Regions from separate parts of the Kutzneria viridogrisea DSM 43870 genome, predicted to be linked through region 1. Evidence: riboswitches for the same ligand, from Rfam matches in the RefSeq annotation. Region 1 holds a riboswitch; the other holds the start of a gene.

Evidence for each region. Region 1 has a riboswitch for S-adenosylmethionine ahead of KALB_RS03880 (methionine ABC transporter ATP-binding protein). Riboswitches for the same ligand answer to the same signal wherever they lie in the genome.
Region 2: linked by a shared signal. The riboswitch ahead of thrC (threonine synthase) and the one ahead of KALB_RS03880 (methionine ABC transporter ATP-binding protein) in region 1 are both predicted to bind S-adenosylmethionine.

Annotation. Positions count from the first base shown of each region.
Region 1 is NZ_CP007155.1:802,529-807,682, forward strand. Features, by position in the region: gene KALB_RS50030 (resuscitation-promoting factor) at 1-1,108, shown strand, start outside; gene rsmA (16S rRNA (adenine(1518)-N(6)/adenine(1519)-N(6))-dimethyltransferase RsmA) at 1,125-1,979, shown strand; SAM riboswitch class I at 2,303-2,393, shown strand; gene KALB_RS03880 (methionine ABC transporter ATP-binding protein) at 2,617-3,627, shown strand; gene KALB_RS03885 (methionine ABC transporter permease) at 3,701-4,387, shown strand; gene KALB_RS03890 (MetQ/NlpA family ABC transporter substrate-binding protein) at 4,409-5,154, shown strand, end outside.
Region 2 is NZ_CP007155.1:1,794,728-1,799,881, forward strand. Features, by position in the region: gene KALB_RS08045 (response regulator) at 1-74, opposite strand, end outside; gene KALB_RS08050 (sensor histidine kinase) at 71-1,258, opposite strand; gene thrC (threonine synthase) at 1,574-2,845, opposite strand; SAM riboswitch class I at 2,856-2,961, opposite strand; gene holA (DNA polymerase III subunit delta) at 3,065-4,045, shown strand; gene rpsT (30S ribosomal protein S20) at 4,109-4,372, opposite strand; gene KALB_RS08070 (glycoside hydrolase family 3 N-terminal domain-containing protein) at 4,488-5,154, opposite strand, start outside.

The sequences.
Region 1 (5,154 bases):
GACCGAGGAGAAGACCCAGTCCGTCTGGAAGCGCCGGTTCATCAAGGCGGCCGTCATGGCCACCCTGGTGAGCCTGACCGGTGGCGGCGCCACCGCGCTGGCCATGGACAAGGCCGTCACGGTGGACGTGGACGGCCAGCCGGTCACCGTGCACACCTTCGCCGGGACCGTCGGCGAGGTGCTGGAGAAGCAGGGCCTGGCCGCCGGCTCGCACGACGCCCTGATGCCCTCGGCGGGCACGCAGATCGCCGACGGCGGCAAGATCGTGCTGCAGCGCGGCCGGATGATGAACCTGTCCGTCGACGGGGTCCAGCAGAGCCAGTGGGTCAAGGCGCTCACCGTCGGCGCCGCCCTGCAGGAACTGGGCGTCAAGACCGACGACACCAAGATGTCCGCCGACCCCAGCGCGCAGATCCCGCTGAACGGCATGTCGGTGGACATCCGCACCGCGAAGACCATCACCTTCAGCGACGGCGGCAACGCCCCCAAGCAGCTCAAGACCTACGCGGTCAGCATCCAGGAGCTGCTCAAGGAGCTGAACGTCTCGCTCGGCGGCGAGGACAACGTCAGCCCCGCCGTCAGCACCAAGCTCGCCACCGGCGCCGAGGTCTCGGTCAGCCGCAACGGCGTCACCGTGGTGCAGGAGCAGCAGGACATCCAGCCGGAAGTCCAGAAGATCAACGACCCGACGATGGAACGCGGTGAGCAGACCGTCGTCGACCCCGGTGCCGCGGGCAAGCAGAACGTGACCTACCGGGTCACGATGCACAACGGCAAGCAGACCGACAAGCAGCAGATCGCCGTCACCGTGCTGACGCCGATGAAGCCGAAGGTCATCAAGGTCGGCACCAAGCCGATGGCCGGGGACGCGGTCTGGGACCGCATCGCCCAGTGCGAGTCCACCGGCAACTGGCACATCAACACCGGCAACGGCTACTACGGCGGCCTCCAGTTCGACATGGGGACCTGGACCTCCAACGGTGGTGGGCAGTACGCCCCGCGCGCCGACCTGGCCAGCCGCGAGGAGCAGATCGCGATCGCCAACAAGGTCCGTGCGGCTCGCGGCTACCAGCCGTGGGAGTGCGCCGGCAAGCTCGGCATCAGCTGAACCTAAGATCGCCTGCGTGTACGAGTTGCTGGGGCCCGCTGAGGTCCGTGCGTTGGCCGAGGAACTGGACATCCGGCCGACCAAGAAGCTGGGCCAGAACTTCGTGCACGACACCAACACGGTGCGCCGCATCGTCAGCTCCGCCAGTCTCCGTGCGGACGACGTCGTACTGGAGGTCGGGCCCGGCCTCGGGTCGCTGACCCTGGGGCTGTTGCCGGCCTGCCGTTCGGTGGTCGCCGTGGAGATCGACCCGGTGCTCGCCTCACGGCTGCCCCGCACCGCCGCCGAGCGGGCCCCCGAGTTCGCCGACCGGCTGCGCGTGGTCGGGGCCGACGCGATGCGCGTGGGCGCCCAGGAGATCCTCGAGGGCGGGTCCGCGCCGACCGCGCTGGTGGCCAACCTGCCGTACAACGTGTCCGTGCCGATCGTGCTGCACCTGCTCGCCGAGCTGCCCTCGCTGCGGACCGGCCTGGTGATGGTGCAGTCCGAGGTCGCCGACCGGATGGCCGCCGGTCCTGGTAGCCGGGTGTACGGCGTGCCGAGTGTGAAGATCGCCTGGTACGCCGATGCCCGCCGGGCCGGTCCGGTGCCGCGCTCGGTGTTCTGGCCGGTGCCCAACGTGGACTCCGCGCTGGTGGCCTTCACCCGCCGCGAACCCCCGGCCGGTGTCCGCCGCGAATCGCTGTTCGCGCTGGTCGACGCCGCTTTCGCACAGCGCCGCAAGACCCTGCGCGCCGCCCTGGCCACCTGGGCCGGATCCGCCGACCGTGCCGCCGAACTGCTGGTCGCCGCCGGGGTGGACCCGTCCACCCGGGGTGAGCAGCTCGGCATCACCGAGTTCGCGCGCATCGCCGAACTCGCCGACCGCTGAGCCCCTGACCTCGTCCACACCCCGTGCAACACGGGACCTGGCCGGTCTGTTCCCTCGTTGCTGGGGACTAGTCCATCCCCCGCCACTCCCTGGGGGGCGTGCCCAGCTCCAGTCTACCGCCCGCACCCCCTAGTTGATCTTGAACTGGACCCGCCTGTGGACAACTCGGGTACCTGTGGACAACTCCCGACGCCGTGGAACCGTTTGTTGTGTACGCAAAGTAGCGATCAATCCACGGGCGGCAGTGTGATTTGCCGAACGATCCGGGGAACTTCGTGTCGGTAGCTTGATTTCTTCCAGTTGCGTCGGGTCTACTCTTGGTGCATCCATCCCGAGCGGCCGAGAGACCTGGATCGACGACGCCGCAGCAACCACCCGTTCGCGGGCAGGTGCTACCGCCAGGACCGATGGAGGATTTCTATGGACCTCACGCGACTGTGTGCGGCACGCACGCTGACCCGCCGCCGAGTAGTCGACCAGTGCCGTCGTACGGTCAGTGCCTGTCGACTCGACGGCTGACGAACTCTCGTTTCCCGGTCAGTTCACTCGAACGTCTTCTTCGTCCCGTTAGGACGGTCCTCTTCGGACAGTGGCGCCGCTAGTCGGTGTGCGCTGCCACGCGTGCTGTGGAGCAATCGTGATTACAGTCGACAACCTGGTCAAGTCCTTCTCCTCCCGTGCGGGTTCGGTCCGCGCCCTCAACGGGGTCAGCCTGGAAGTCCAGGCCGGTTCTGTGTGCGGCGTCGTCGGCCCCAGCGGGGCAGGCAAGTCGACCCTCGCCCGCTGCATCGCACTGCTGGAGCGCCCCGACAGCGGGGCCATCCGAGTCGACGGCACGGACCTCGTCTCGCTGGACGGCAGCAGGCTGCGTGCCGCGCGCAGGCAGATCGGCGTTGTCCCGCAAGGGGATTCGCTGCTGCGTCAGCGCACCGCTGCTGGGAACATCGCGCTGCCACTGGAAAGCGCCGGTGTGGACGGCCCGGTCCGGCGCAAGCGCGTCGGCGAGCTGCTCGATCTCGTTGGCCTGACTGACAAGGCGGCCTCCTACCCCGACCAGCTCTCCGGCGGACAGCGCCAGCGGGTGGCCGTGGCCAGGGCGCTGGCGGCCAACCCCGCCGTGCTGCTGGCAGATGAGCCCACCTCGGCTCTGGACCCGGAGACCACCGGCTCGGTGCTGACCGTGCTGGACCGCGCCCGCGCCGAACTCGGCGTCACGGTCCTGGTCGTCACGCACGACATGGCTGTGGTGCGCCGGATCTGCGACGACGTCGCGGTGCTGGAGGACGGCAAGGTCGTCGAGCACGGCAAGGTGCTCGACCTGGTCTCCGACGCGGACAGCAGGACCGCCGCCACGCTGCTGCCCGGGCTGGACCAGGGCGAAGGACTGATCGGCACGCACGACCGCGTCGCCGACGTGGTGCTGGTCGGTTTCGCCGCCGTGGGCGCGCTGCTGCCCGAGGCGTCCAACCGCTTCGGCGTCGAGCTCGCCGTGCTCGGCGGTGGCCTGACCCGGCTGGGGGAGACCCCGGTCGCACGGTTCCGCGTTGGCATCAACGGGGAACGGGCCGACTCGGCCCTGGAGTGGATCTCCGAGGCCGGTGCTGTTGTGCGGCGGACACCCAAGGGACCACAGGGAGTTGCTGCGTGAGTGAGCTTGCGAACTCACCGTTGGGTACAGGGACTGGGCGAACGCCGCCGCCGAGCGGCAGCGAGGTGGCAGCGTGAGACCGACCACTCCGTGGTCAGAAGTGCTTGATCTGCTTCAGCCAGCTTTCGGCCAGACCCTCTACATGATCTCCGTGGCGACCGTGTTCGCCACGCTGTTCGGAATCCCGCTCGGCGTGCTGCTGCACGTCTCGGCGCCCAACGGGCTGCGGCCCCTGCCGGTGCTGCACCGGATCCTGGGCGTCGTGGCGGACTTCGGCCGGTCCGTGCCGTTCATCGTGCTCATCGTGTTGCTGCAACAGATCGTCACGCGACCACTGCTGAGCACCTCGATCGGGCCGACCGCGGCGATCGTGCCACTGGCCATCGGCGCCGTGCCCTTCCTGGGCAGGCTGGTGCAGTCGGCCCTGCGGGAGGTGGACGCGACGGTGGTGGAGGCCGCCGTCACCACCGGGGCGAGCAGGCTGCGCATCGTGCGCAGCGTGCTGCTCGGTGAGTCCGCCCCCGCACTGGTCTCCGCCGTCGGCGTCACCGCGGTCACCCTCGTCGGCTTCTCCGCGATCGCGGGCGTCGTCGGCGGGGGCGGCCTCGGCGACCTGGCCATCCGCTACGGCTACCAGCGCTACGACGACCGGATCATGTGGACCACCGTGATCGTCATCGGCCTGCTGGCCATGCTGCTCCAGTTCCTGTTCGACCGCGTGGCCCGGCTCATCGACCGACGCCGCCACGTCACCGCCTGAACCACTGAGGAAAGCACCCCCATGAAGCTCCGCGCGTTGATCCCGGCTGCCCTCGTCACGCTCACCCTCGCCGGGTGCGGCGGCGGCGCGGGCTCGGCCCCCGACGAGAACGCCCCGCTGGTGGTCGGCGTCAGCCCCACCCCGCACGGCCAGATCCTCAAGTACGTGGCCGACAACCTGGCCTCGGCCAAGGGGCTGAAGCTGGACGTCAAGGAGTTCACCGACTACGTCACGCCCAACACCTCGCTGGTGGACAAGTCGCTGGACGCCAACTACTTCCAGCACCAGCCCTACCTGGCCGACTTCGAGACGAAGAACGGCGCCAAGCTGCAGTGGATCACCGCGGTGCACCTGGAGCCGCTCGGCCTGTACTCGAAGAAGGTCAAGAGCGCGGCCGAGCTGCCCGACGGGGCGAAGATCGGCGTGCCCAGCGACGCCAGCAACGAGGCGCGCGCGTTCAAGCTGCTCGCCGACAACGGCGTGATCAAGCTCAAGGACGGGGCGAGCACGGGCAGCCCGCGCGATGTCGCGGACAACCCCAAGCACCTTCAGTTCGTGGAGCTGGAGGCGGCCCAGCTGCCGCGCAGCCTCCAGGACACCGACGCCTCGATCGTCAACGGCAACTACGCGCTGGACGCCCAGCTGGACCCGGGCAAGGACGCGATCCTGCTGGAGAAGGCCCAGGGCAACCCGAACGCGAACGGCCTGGTCACCCGCCCCGAGCTGGCCAACGACAAGCGGATCAAGGCGCTGGCCGAGCTGCTGAA
Region 2 (5,154 bases), 990 kb from region 1:
GGCGCGGCCCGGATCAGGGCGGCGAACCCGGCGCGCACCAGGTCCTGGTCGTCCACGACCAGCACGCCGATCATCCGGCCTCCCCCTCACAGGTCATGGCCAGCGGCAGGGTCAACGTCACCACGAAGCCGCCGCCGGGCGCGGCGCCCGCGCTCAGCTTGCCACCGTAGAGCTTGGCGCGTTCCAGCATCCCGGCGATGCCCTGTCCGCGCTGTTCCCCGGCCGCGTCGGGGGCCCGCACTGCTCCGTCGTCCCGCACCCGCAGGGTGAACTCGGTGCGACCGTAGTCCAGGTCCACCGAGGCCCTGGCGGGCCGCGCGTGCTTGAGCACGTTGGTCAGCGACTCCTGCACCACGCGGTAGGCGCACTGGTCCAGGCCGGGTGGCAGCGGGCGCGCTGCACCGAAGGTGCGCACCTCCACGGGCACGCCTGCGGCGCGGACCCGCTCGGCGAGTTCGGTGAGCCTGCCCAGCCCCGGCGCGGGTGCGTAGTCACCGCCCTCGTCCGCGCCGACCCTCAGCACGTTGAGCAGTCGCCGCATCTCGGTGAGCGCCTCACTGCTGGTGTCGGCGATGGTGCCCAGGGCGGCGCGTGCGGTGACCGGGTCGGACTCGAACACGTAGCGGGCCAGCCCGGCCTGCACGCTGACCACCGACATGTGGTGTGCCACCACGTCGTGCAGTTCGCGGGCGATGCGCACCCGCTCCTCGGTGACGGCGCGCGCAGCGCGGTCCTCGTGCTCGTGGCGCAGTTGCTCGGTGAGCAGGGCCAGCTGCTCGTTGCGCTCGGTGAGCTTGCGCCTGCCCCAGCCGAACGCGTAGGCGGCGGTGGTGAGCACGGCGGCGATCAGCACGTCGGCGAGCACGTGGAAGCTGGTCACCTGTGAGGCGACCAGGATCAGCACGAGGAAGGAGGAAGCCGCGCAGATCTTGGCCCGCCGGGGCGCGCACTGGGCGGCCACGGTGTACATCGTGAGCAGCAGGCCGACGTCGACGAGCGCGTCGATGTAGCCGCTGAAGGAGCAGGCGAGCATGGCCAGCCCGACCACGGCCATGCTGCTCACCGGGGCCAGCCTGCGCACGGCGACGGGAAGGATGGTCAGCGACGTCAGCACGATCGCGAGCGGGTCGAAGCCAACGAAGCCGGGGTTGTGGCTGTTGTAGGCGTAGCCGATGGTGATCGCGAGCAGGACAAGGGCGAGAACTACGTCCTGCACGACCGGGTTGATCGCGTGCACCCATCGCGCCAGGAGCAGCATCGGCCTCACCAGCGAACGGTAGCGCCAGGGGGAGCGGTCCCGCATCCAGTCCGCGCCGCACTTCGGCATACCGCAGCCGCGGTACACGCCTGGTGGAAGGTCAATCCCGGGTCGGACGACCGGCGGGCCCCGACTCACTAGTTTCTGTGGTGGCCGGGAACCGAACCAGGGGGGACTGTTCCCGACAAGCCGAGGGTCGTGTCTGAGGGGGGACGGTCCTCGACGCTTCCAGGCGTCCCGCTCCCCAGCCGGACGCGTGGATGACCCGCCGTGGACCGTGGCACGCCTCGTCCCGGTCCACGGCGGGCACCCGGCTCAGCGGCCGAGCGCCTCGATCACGGCCTCGGCCGAGGGCGGCACGGTGGCGCGCGGCCCCACCTGGTCGGCCACGGCGTCCAGGGTCTTCAGACCGTCGCCGGTGATCAGCAGCACGGTCTCCGCGTCGGGGTCCAGCTTGCCGCTCTCGGCCAGCTTCTTGGCGGTGGCCACGGTGACCCCGCCCGCGGTCTCGGCGAAGATGCCCTCGGTCCTGGCCAGCAGCCGGATGCCCGCGACCACCTCTTCGTCGGTGACGTCCTCCACGGCGCCACCGGTGCGGCGCACGGTGTCCAGCACGTAGGGGCCGTCGGCGGGCGCACCGATCGCCAGCGAGCGCGCGATGGTGTCGGGGCGGACCGGGGTCACCACGTCGGTGCCCGCCTTGTACGCCGAGGACACCGGGGAGCAGCCGGTCGCCTGCGCGCCGAACACCTTGTAGGGGCTGGCCTCCACCAGACCCAGCTCGCCCAGTTCGCGGAAACCCTTGTCCACCTTGGTCAACTGCGAGCCGGAGGCCACCGGCACCACGATCTGGCCGGGCAGTCGCCAGCCCAGCTGCTCGGCGACCTCGTAGGCCAGGGTCTTGGAGCCCTCGGCGTAGTACGGCCGCACGTTGACGTTGACGAACGCCCAGTCCTCGTGCTCGGCGGCCAGCTGGGTGGCCAGCCGGTTCACGTCGTCGTAGTTGCCCTCGACGGCGATCAGCGCCCCGTCGTACACGGCGGTCGTGAGGATCTTCGCCCGCTCCAGCGAGGAGGGGATCAGCACGACCGACTCCCAGCCCGCGCGGGCCGCCGCGGCGGCGACGGCGTTGGCCAGGTTGCCGGTGGAGGGGCAGGCCAGCACGGTGAAGCCCAGCTTGCGGGCCGCGGCCAGCGCGACGGCGACCACGCGGTCCTTGAACGAGTGCGTGGGGTTGCCGGTGTCGTCCTTGACCCACAGGTTGCGCAGGCCCAGCGCGGCACCGAGCCGCTCGGCGCGCACCAGCCTGGTCAGGCCCGGCTCGGTGTTGGGGTGGCTCTGCACGTCGGTGGGCACCGGCAGCAGGCCGCGGTAGCGCCAGATCGACTTGGGCCCGGCCTCGATGTCCTCGCGGCGGATCCGCCCGAAGTCGTAGGCGACCTCGAGCGGGCCGAAACACTCCGAACAGGCGAATTCGGCGGCGAGCGGGATCTGGTGGCCGCACTCCCGGCAGGACAGCGCGCGGGCGGGGCCGAGGTCCAGGGTGGACGTGCCCGAGGCGGAGCGGGCGTCGACAGTCGTCGTCATGGGAGAAATCTCCTCATCTTTCCCACGGGTGGGTCGGAATTGGCACCGGTACGTCACGAGTGACGCCGGTTGCCGGGGCTTCGTCGGGCCGTTCCCTCTGCCCCTCTGGATGAGCGGTGTTCAGTTGTACTTCCGCAGTTCGCAGGTCACGGTACGGCACCGGATCGGCCGGTGACCAGTCGAGTCCAGGATGCGGGAGGACCGTGGCAGGATGGGCGCGTGAGTGCCCCCGCCGTCACGCCCGATCCGCTGCAACTCGTGCTGGGCGAGGAGGAGTTGCTGGTCGAGCGGGCCGTGCGCGCCGCGCTGGACACCGCGCGCGCCGCCGATCCGCAGGCCGATCTGAGCCGGGTGCGGGTGACCGAACTCACCCCGCCCGAGCTGGCCGAACTGCTCAGCCCCTCGCTGTTCGCCGAGGGCAGGGTGGTGGTGCTGGAGGCCGCGCAGGAGGCGGGCAAGGAGATCGCCGAGGCGGTGGTCGCCTACGCCAAGCAGCCCGCGGACGGCATCGTGCTCGTGGTGCAGCACACCGGCGGTGGCCGCAGCAAGGTGGCCAAGGAGCTGCCCGCCGCCCTGCGCAAGGCCGGTGCCGCCGTAGTGGAGTGCGCCAAGATCACCAAGCCCGGTGACCGGGACGCGTTCGTGCGCGAGGAGGTGCGCCGGGCCGGCGGCAAGATCGAACCGGCCGCGCTGGCGGCGCTGGTCGAGGCGGTGGGCTCGGACCTGCGTGAACTGGCCGCCGCCGCCGCGCAGCTGGTGGCCGACACCGACGGCAGGATCACCGAGGCCGAGGTGCGGCGCTACCACCAGGGCAAGGCCGAGGTGACCGGCTTCGCGGTGGCCGACAAGACCGTGGTCGGCGACCTGCCCGGCGCGCTGGAGGCCCTGCGCTGGGCGATGCAGCTGGGGGTGGCCCACGTGCTGGTGGCCGACGCGCTGGCCGAGGGCGTGCGCACGGTGGCGAAGGTGGCCTCGGCGGGGCGGGGCGACCCGTTCCGCATGGCCGGTGACCTGGGCATGCCGCCGTGGAAGGTCAAGCGGGCGCAGGGGCAGGCCAGGGGCTGGACCCCGGCCGGGCTGGCCGAGGCCATGCAGGTGGTGGCCGGGCTCAACGCCGAGGTCAAGGGCATGGCCGCCGATCCGGAGTACGCGCTGGAGCGGGCCGTGCTGCGCATCGTGCGGGCGCACGAGCTGCCGTAACGAGAACGGCGAGAACGACGAAGGGCCCCGCACACCAGGTGCGGGGCCCTTCGCGCTGCTGGCTCAGGCCAGGCCGTTGACCTGCTTGGTCAGGGCCGACTTCTTGTTGGCGGCCTGGTTGGCGTGGATGACGCCCTTGCTGGCCGCCTTGTCCAGGCTGCGCGAGGCGGCACGGACCAGCTCGACGGCCTTGTCCTTGTCACCGGCCGCGATGGCCTCGCGAACCTTGCGGATCGCGGTCTTGACGCTGGACTTGACGGCCTTGTTGCGCAGGCGGGCGGCCTCGTTGGTCTTGATCCGCTTCTGCTGCGACTTGATGTTGGCCATGCGCGTACCTCTCAGTTCACTGCTGTCCGGGGTGTCGCGCTCTGTTGGCGTTCACGCGGGGTGACCGCGTGAGATTTCCTCCACGACGGAAAGCCGCACGACACGACGGACGAGTCTAACCGATGGTGAACGGTGCCCGTTGACCGCCCACCACGACCTCGTAGCCGCCCCTGGCCACCTCGCGCTTGCCGTCCCCGTTGACGTCCCCGGTGGTCAGCGCGAGCTGGCTGGCCGGGAAGGTCACGCTGACGGTGCGCTGCTCGCCGGGCTTCAGGTCCACCCTGGCGAACCCGGCCAGCCGCTGGTCGGGCACCAGCACCGGGCTCACCGGCTGGTGCACGTACACCGGCACCACGGCGGACCCGGCGGTGCCACCGGTGTTGGCCACGGTGACCTGCACGGTGATCTTGCCGTCCGCGCGGATCTGCTTGGTCACCGTCGGCGCCGAGGTGGTGAAGGTGGTGTAGGACAGGCCCGCGCCGAAGGGGAACTGCGGGTCGTACTTGGAGCTGTCCCCGCCGTTGGCGCCCGGCAACTGGTCGTAGGACATGGGCTGGTCGCCGACCGTCTTGGGCCAGGACACCGGCAGCTTGCCGGAGGGGTTCGCCCTGCCGAACAGGATGTCGGCCAGCGCGTGCCCGCCCTCGGTGCCGGGCAGCCAGCCCTGCAACAGGGTCGGCGCGTCCGCCACGGAGCCGAGCACCAGCGGGCGGCCGGTCATCAGCACCACGACCACCGGCTTGCCGGTCGCCCGCGCGGCGTCCACCAGGGACTGCTGCGCG